2 regions of the Streptomyces sp. NPDC002787 genome follow, and region 2 is predicted to be linked to the other one. Evidence: riboswitches for the same ligand, from Rfam matches in the RefSeq annotation. Region 2 holds a riboswitch; the other holds the start of a gene.
What was found. Region 2 has a riboswitch for glycine ahead of gcvP (aminomethyl-transferring glycine dehydrogenase). Riboswitches for the same ligand answer to the same signal wherever they lie in the genome.
Positions count from the first base shown of each region.

Region 1: it holds a riboswitch for glycine, as region 2 does, so the genes downstream of both, gcvT (glycine cleavage system aminomethyltransferase GcvT) here and gcvP (aminomethyl-transferring glycine dehydrogenase) in region 2, are expected to answer to the same signal.

Region 1 is NZ_JBSFVC010000042.1:30-3,583, reverse strand. It holds gene ACWD26_RS38725 (enhanced serine sensitivity protein SseB) at 1-495, opposite strand, end outside; gene ACWD26_RS38720 (AAA family ATPase) at 680-1,348, opposite strand; glycine riboswitch at 1,566-1,664, shown strand; gene gcvT (glycine cleavage system aminomethyltransferase GcvT) at 1,831-2,973, shown strand; gene gcvH (glycine cleavage system protein GcvH) at 3,124-3,501, shown strand.
Region 2 is NZ_JBSFVC010000069.1:6,266-9,819, forward strand. It holds gene gcvP (aminomethyl-transferring glycine dehydrogenase) at 1-1,948, opposite strand, end outside; glycine riboswitch at 2,120-2,216, opposite strand; gene ACWD26_RS43320 (PRC-barrel domain-containing protein) at 2,341-2,709, shown strand; gene ACWD26_RS43325 (DNA polymerase IV) at 2,952-3,554, opposite strand, start outside.

The DNA.
Region 1 (3,554 bases), on a different contig from region 2:
GTCCACGGGGTCGTCCTGCCAGTCCGGCTCGAAGAGCCGCACCCGGGCGCCGTTCGCCGACCCGTCCAGCGGGGTCCGCCCGGCCCGGCACAGCTCGGCCACGGCGGGCGGCGGCAGCGGGATGCCCACGACACCGTCCGGGTTCAGGGCGAGGCCGATCTGCGGGGGCAGCCCGCGCGCGAACTCGACGGCCGGCGCGATCGTGTACGACATGTGGTTGCCGACGACCTGGCGGAACTGCTCCTCGGAGCTGAAGACCGGCACGTACGCCTGCCCGCCGAGCTCCATCGTGGGCAGATCGAGCTGACCGCTCTGCGGACCGCCGCCCTCCGGCAGCGGCACCCACACGAAGCTGCGGGCCAGCACCTCCACGATCCGCGCCCCGGCCGTGGGCACCCCGAGAGACGCGGACAGCACCTCCTCCAGCTCATTGCCGGGCCACCCGCCGTGCCCTTGGGGATACGCCTGTGCCGGAAAGTCCGCCGGGAAGTCCATCTGCTGCCTACCGCTTTGCTCCGTGATGCTGTTGTCCCTGCACCTTAATTGCTTCCGGGGCAGGGGCGCGCCCCTTCAGAGGCAGGGGGAACCGCGCGAGCGACCCCCACGGGCCCGCGGCCCGCCACACACCACACCCCCGCGCTCCCCCGAGAACTCACCCCCAGAGCTCATCCCCGAAATCTCACTTCGCGAAGTCGATCCGCTTCAGGACATCGGCCGCGGCCCGATCGATGAGCACCGCCGCCCCGCACCCCTGCGGCAGCCGCCCCTTCTCCACCGCCCGCAGCAGCCGCGTCATGGCACCTCTGTGCCGGGCGAACGCGTACCGCGACACCCCCCGCCCCCGCTCCCGCTGCCCGTCGCGCGCCTCATCGGGTGTGACGTCGAGCAACAGCAGATGCAGGGTGCCGCCCCGCCGCTCGGCCTCGCGCGCGAGCCACGCCCGCACCCACGCCTGCGTCCCGCAGTCGTGCACGACGACGCCCTCCCCCGAACGGAGGGCGCGCCGCAGCCCCGCGTAGTGGGCGAGGCGCACGAAGGGCCGGTAGACGGCGTACGGCAGATGACGGGCGAAGCGCGCGTCGAAGCGGTCGCGCGTGTCCTGGGAGTCGATCCTCGGACCCGGCACGGCGCGCCTCATCAGCGTCGACTTTCCGCTGCCGGGGAGCCCGGTGACCACCACCAGGTCGCGTGGTCCGAAGGACAGCTCGTGGGGACTGCGCCCGGCACGCTCCCTGAGGTCGCGGACGACCGCCCTCGGGAACGGGCCGCACGCCTCACCCACCGGTACGACGGGCTGCTTGGGCAGCGCGACGCCCGAGGTCGTCGCGTACGCCGTGGTCCTGTTCACCGTGATCGTCCTCCCCAAGGGTATGGAGGTCCCATCCCCACAGACTGTAAAGAGAAGGTAATGCCCGATCCCTCCTGGTTCAGTCCTCGTACTGCCACAAGAGTGCTACGGACCGCCGTGTCGCCCTGTGGTCGCTGTCCCCCACCTGAGAAAGGTCCCCCTGCCGTGCCGCGTCGATGCGTGCAATGATGTGCGCGCCAACTGCATACCGGCCGCTTGAATCCGCGCGGGAGAGCTCTCAGCAGTCGTTCGCTGGGGCGCCGAAGGAGCAAGTCCCTCCCTTGAATCTCTCAGGCCCAGATACCGCGCGGGCGAGGCACATCTGAAAAGCGGGCCCACCTCTCCTCCGGAGGGGGCGGCTCCACCCACGGTGCAAGTCACGACCACCGGTACGTACGGTCGTGGTGAACCTCTCAGGTTCCGATGACAGATGGGGAGGACTTTCCTCGCCTGTCATGCGTCATGCCCTGGGAGCAGAACCGATGAACAGTAGCCCCCTCGCCGAACCGCGCCGTACCGCGCTCGATGCCCTGCATCGTTCGCTCGGCGCGACGATGACCGACTTCGCGGGCTGGGACATGCCCCTGCGCTACGGCTCCGAGCGCGACGAGCACAACGCCGTCCGCACCAAGGCCGGCCTCTTCGACCTCTCCCACATGGGCGAGATCACCGTCACCGGCCCGCAGGCGGCCGAGCTGCTGGACTACGCCCTCGTCGGCGACATCGGCGGTGTCAAGGCCGGCCGCGCCCGCTACACCATGATCTGCCGCGAGGACGGCGGCATCCTCGACGACCTGATCGTCTACCGGCTGGCGGAGACCGAGGCCGGGTCCGCGCACTACATGGTCGTCGCGAACGCCTCCAACGCCCAGGTGGTGCTGGACGCGCTCGTCGAGCGGTCCGCCGGGTTCGACGCCGAGGTGCGGGACGACCGGGACGCGTACGCGCTGCTCGCCGTGCAGGGCCCCGAGTCGCCGGGGATCGTCAAAGCACTGACCGACGCCGGTCTCGACGGTCTGAAGTACTACGCGGGGCTGCCCGGCACGGTCGCCGGGGTCCCCGCGCTGATCGCGCGCACCGGGTACACCGGCGAGGACGGCTTCGAGCTGTTCGTGCGGCCGGAGCACGCCGTCGAGCTGTGGCAGGCGCTGACCAAAACGGGCGAGGGCGTCGGCCTGGTGCCCTGCGGGCTGTCCTGCCGGGACACGCTGCGCCTGGAGGCGGGGATGCCGCTGTACGGGCACGAGCTGTCCACCGCGCTGACGCCCTTCGACGCCGGGCTCGGCCGCGTGGTGAAGTTCGAGAAGGAGGGCGACTTCGTCGGGCGTACGGCGCTCGCCGAGGCCGCCGCCAGGGCCGAGACGAACCCGCCGCGCGTCCTCGTCGGGCTGGTCGCCCAGGGCCGCCGGGTGCCGCGCGCCGGGTATCCGGTCGTCGCCGACGGCAAGGTGATCGGCGAGGTCACCTCCGGGGCGCCCTCCCCCACCCTGGGCAAGCCGATCGCCATGGCGTACGTCGACGCCGCGCACTCCGCGCCGGGCACGGCGGGAGTGGGCGTGGACATCCGGGGCAGCCACGAGCCGTACGAGGTCGTGGCGCTGCCGTTCTACAAGCGGCGGAAGTGACACCTTCGTAGTCGTTCGAACGGCCGTCGTTCGCGAGCGGCACCCGTGCGGACCCCGAGAGTGACACTGGGCACATCCGCGCTGCTCAACAGTGGTTCCAGCAGTCCCCCCTTTCATCACCACTCCCCCGCGTACAGGAGAATTCAGGCCATGAGCAACCCCCAGCAGCTGCGCTACAGCAAGGAGCACGAGTGGCTGTCGGGCGCCGAGGACGGCGTCTCGACGGTCGGCATCACGGAGTTCGCGGCGAACGCGCTCGGTGATGTCGTCTACGCCCAGCTCCCCGAGGTGGGCTCCACGGTGACCGCGGGCGAGACCTGCGGCGAACTGGAGTCCACGAAGTCGGTCAGCGACCTGTACTCGCCGGTCTCCGGTGAGGTCACCGAGATCAACGAGGATGTCGTCAACGACCCGTCGCTGGTGAACACCGCCCCCTTCGAGGGCGGCTGGCTGTTCAAGGTACGTGTCGCGGAGGAGCCGGACGATCTGCTCTCCGCCGACGAGTACGTCGCCCACACCGCCGGCTGAGATGACGAGGTCGTACGCATGTCGCTTCTGAACACGCCCCTGCACGAGCTGGA
Region 2 (3,554 bases):
GCACGGACAGCTCGTCACGGTACTGCTCGATCTTCGCCCGCAGATCCTCGACGTCGATCTCACCGTCCTCGGCGGTCCGCACGACGACGACCTTCATGCCCGCCATGACGGCGCTCGCGGCATTGGTGCCGTGCGCGGAGGACGGGATGAGACACACGATCCGCTGCTCGTCACCGTTGGCCCGGTGATACCCGCGTACGGCCAGCAGCCCGGCCAGCTCTCCCTGCGAGCCAGCGTTCGGCTGCAGCGACACCTTGTCGTACCCGGTGGCCTCCGCCAGCCGCTCCTCCAGCTCACGGATGAGCGTGAGGTACCCCTGCGCCTGCCCGGCGGGCGCGAACGGGTGCAGCTGCCCGAACTCCGGCCAGGTCACCGGCTCCATCTCGGTGGTCGCGTTGAGCTTCATCGTGCACGAGCCCAGCGGGATCATGCCCCGGTCCAGCGCGTAGTCCCGGTCGGCGAGCCGGCGCAGATAGCGCAGCATCGCGGTCTCGGAGCGGTACTCGTGGAACACCGGGTGCGTGAGGTAGTCGTCAGACCGAAGCAGCGCCTCGGGCAGCGTGTCCTCGGCGGCGGCGTCGAGGGCCTCCACGTCCCCCTGCACCCCGAACGCTGTCCACACGGCGCCCAGCTGCGCCCGCGTCGTGGTCTCGTCGCAGGAGATCGACACGAGGTCGCCGTCCACGAGGTGCAGGTTCACGCCATGTTCGCGCGCCGCCGCCACGACCTCACCGGCCCGCCCCGGCACCCGCACGGTGAGCGTGTCGAAGTACGCGCCGTGCACGACCTCGATCCCCCCGGCCGCGAGACCGGCGGCGAGCACGGTGGCGTACCGATGCGTACGCCGGGCGATGGTCCGCAGCCCCTCCGGCCCGTGGTAGACGGCGTACATCCCGGCCATCACGGCGAGCAGCACCTGAGCCGTACAGATGTTGCTGGTCGCCTTCTCCCGGCGGATGTGCTGCTCCCGCGTCTGCAGGGCGAGCCGGTACGCCTTGTGTCCGTCCGCGTCCACGGAGACCCCCACGAGCCGCCCGGGCAGGCTGCGCGCGAACTTCTCCCGTACGGCCATATAGCCCGCGTGCGGCCCGCCGAAGCCCATCGGCACGCCGAACCGCTGCGTCGTCCCCACCGCGATGTCCGCACCCAGCTCACCGGGCGACACCAGCAGCGTGAGGGCGAGCAGATCCGCGGCGACGGTGACGAGCGCGCCGAGTTCGTGCGCCTGCCCGATGACCGGCTTCAGGTCGCGTACGACACCGGAGGCGCCCGGGTACTGCAGCAGCACGCCGTTGATCTCGCGCGAGGCGACGTCGGCCGGGATCCCCTCGCTCAGGTCGGCGACGACGACCTCGACGCCGGTCGGCTCGGCACGCGTCTCGATCACGGCGATCGTCTGCGGCAGCGCGTCCGTGTCGACGAGGAAGAGCCCCTTCTTGTTCTTCCCCATACGACGCGACAACGCCATGGCCTCGGCGGCGGCCGTGCCCTCGTCGAGCAGGGAGGCCCCGGAGGTGGGCAGACCGGTCAGGTCGGCCACGACGGTCTGGAAATTGAGCAGCGCTTCGAGCCGCCCCTGGGAGATCTCGGGCTGATACGGCGTGTAGGCGGTGTACCAGGCCGGGTTCTCCATGACATTCCGCAGAATGACGGGCGGGGTGAAGGTCCCGTAGTACCCGAGCCCGATCATCGACCCGAGCACCTGGTTGCGATCGGCGAGCGAACGCAGCTCGGCGAGCACCTCGGCCTCGGTACGGGCGTCCGGCAGATCCAGCGCCTCGGCGTTCTTGATCACATCCGGGACCGCGGCGGCGGTCAGCTCGTCGAGCGAGCCGTACCCGACGTGCGCGAGCATCTTGGCCCGGGCCTCGACGTCTGGTCCGATATGGCGCCGCTCGAAGGGGATTCCCTCTTCGAGCTCGGAGAGCGGAGTGCGATGGGCGGTCATTGCGGAGGCCTCCTGGTCTGACGCGACCTTCGAGGGGCACCACGGCACGGGTGCCCCGACGGCCTCCCCCTCTGTCATCTCAACCTGAGAGCTTCACCGGTCCGGTACGAACCGGTTTTCACCGTCGGTGAGAGCGGAAGCCGTGACACCCGCCCTGCTTTCCAGAGTGACCTCGTCCGTGCGGTACGTGAGCCTGAGAGATTCCGGGGAGGATTTGCTCCTTCGGCGCCTCCGGATGGTGTCCGGAGGACTCTCCCGCACGGGGTCAGCAGCCGTTGCCAGCGTATCAGCGCGGGCCCCGCACGGGTCTTCGAGTGGCCGCCTTCCCCAAAGTGCCTTTTCGTAGTGGTGAGGAATGATTTGCGACTCCTCTGCGACCACCTGGAGGGCCCGTGCAGACCGACATCGATCCGCGCCACCTGATCGGCCGCAAGGCGTTCGACCGCAAGGGCAGCAAGATCGGCACGGTCGACGAGGTCTATCTCGACGATGCCACCGGCATCCCCGAGTGGGCCGCGATACGCATGGGCCTCTTCGGCCGCGACGCCTTTGTCCCCCTGGAGCCCAGCGAACTGATCGAAGGCACCCTCCGCGTCCCCTTCGACCGAGCCCTCATCAAGGACGCCCCCGACTTCGGCGTAGGCCGCCACCTCTCCCCCGAACAAGAACTGCAGCTCTACCACCACTACGGCCTCGACATAGCCCCGCCCCCACCCGTGGACCACGACATCGGCAACGTCTCAGGCCACGAAGACCCCTGACAGAACGCCCCCACCGCAGACGCCGCCCCAGGCCCCCCGCGCCCGGCACATCTCCTGCCGTCGTACTCCTCGCCTAGAACGCCGCCCGCCACCGCCCTACACCCTGCGAACCTCTCGACGCCGCTGCTCACGCCCCTCGCACTGCCGGCCCCTTCGTCCACACCCTTTCTCCTGCCCGCCACCTCGATCCCGCCGCAACGGCACCCCACCACGACAGCGGCGAATAGCGGTCCCTGGCGGCCTCAGCCCCGCACCACCCCACCCTGCACCAGTGGCAACGGCTCCGCCGGCTCCAACCCCGGATCGTCCGTCCTGAAGGTCCGCACCCGCCCGGGCTCCCGGTCCTCCGGTCTCTCGAACCGCACCGTCACCCGCCCCAGCCCACTGCCCTGCACCCACCCATGCCCGTACTCGGCATGCCGTACATCCTGCCCGGCCCTCCACTGCCGCTCCCCGCCCGCACGCACCTCCACCACAGCCACCTCCGTGGCGGGGCCAGCCTCCTCCTCCCCAAGATCCGGCTCTCCCGCCGCCTGCGCGAACAGATCCTCCTGCGTGTAATCGGCAAGCCCGCTCACCCCCACCCCCAGCAGCCGCACCCCACCCGTCGTGTCCACGGCCTCCAGCAAGCGGCCCGCCGCCTCCCGCACCACCGCCGGGTCGTCCGTAGGTCCCCGCAACGTCTCGGACCTGGTCAACGTGGAAAAGTCGTACCGCCGCACCTTCAACACGATGGTCCGCCCGGACAACCCGGCCTCCCTCAGCCGCCGCACACACCGATCCGCCAGCCGCTGCACCTCCATCCGAACCTGCACCCGGTCGTGGATGTCCACGTCGTACGTGTC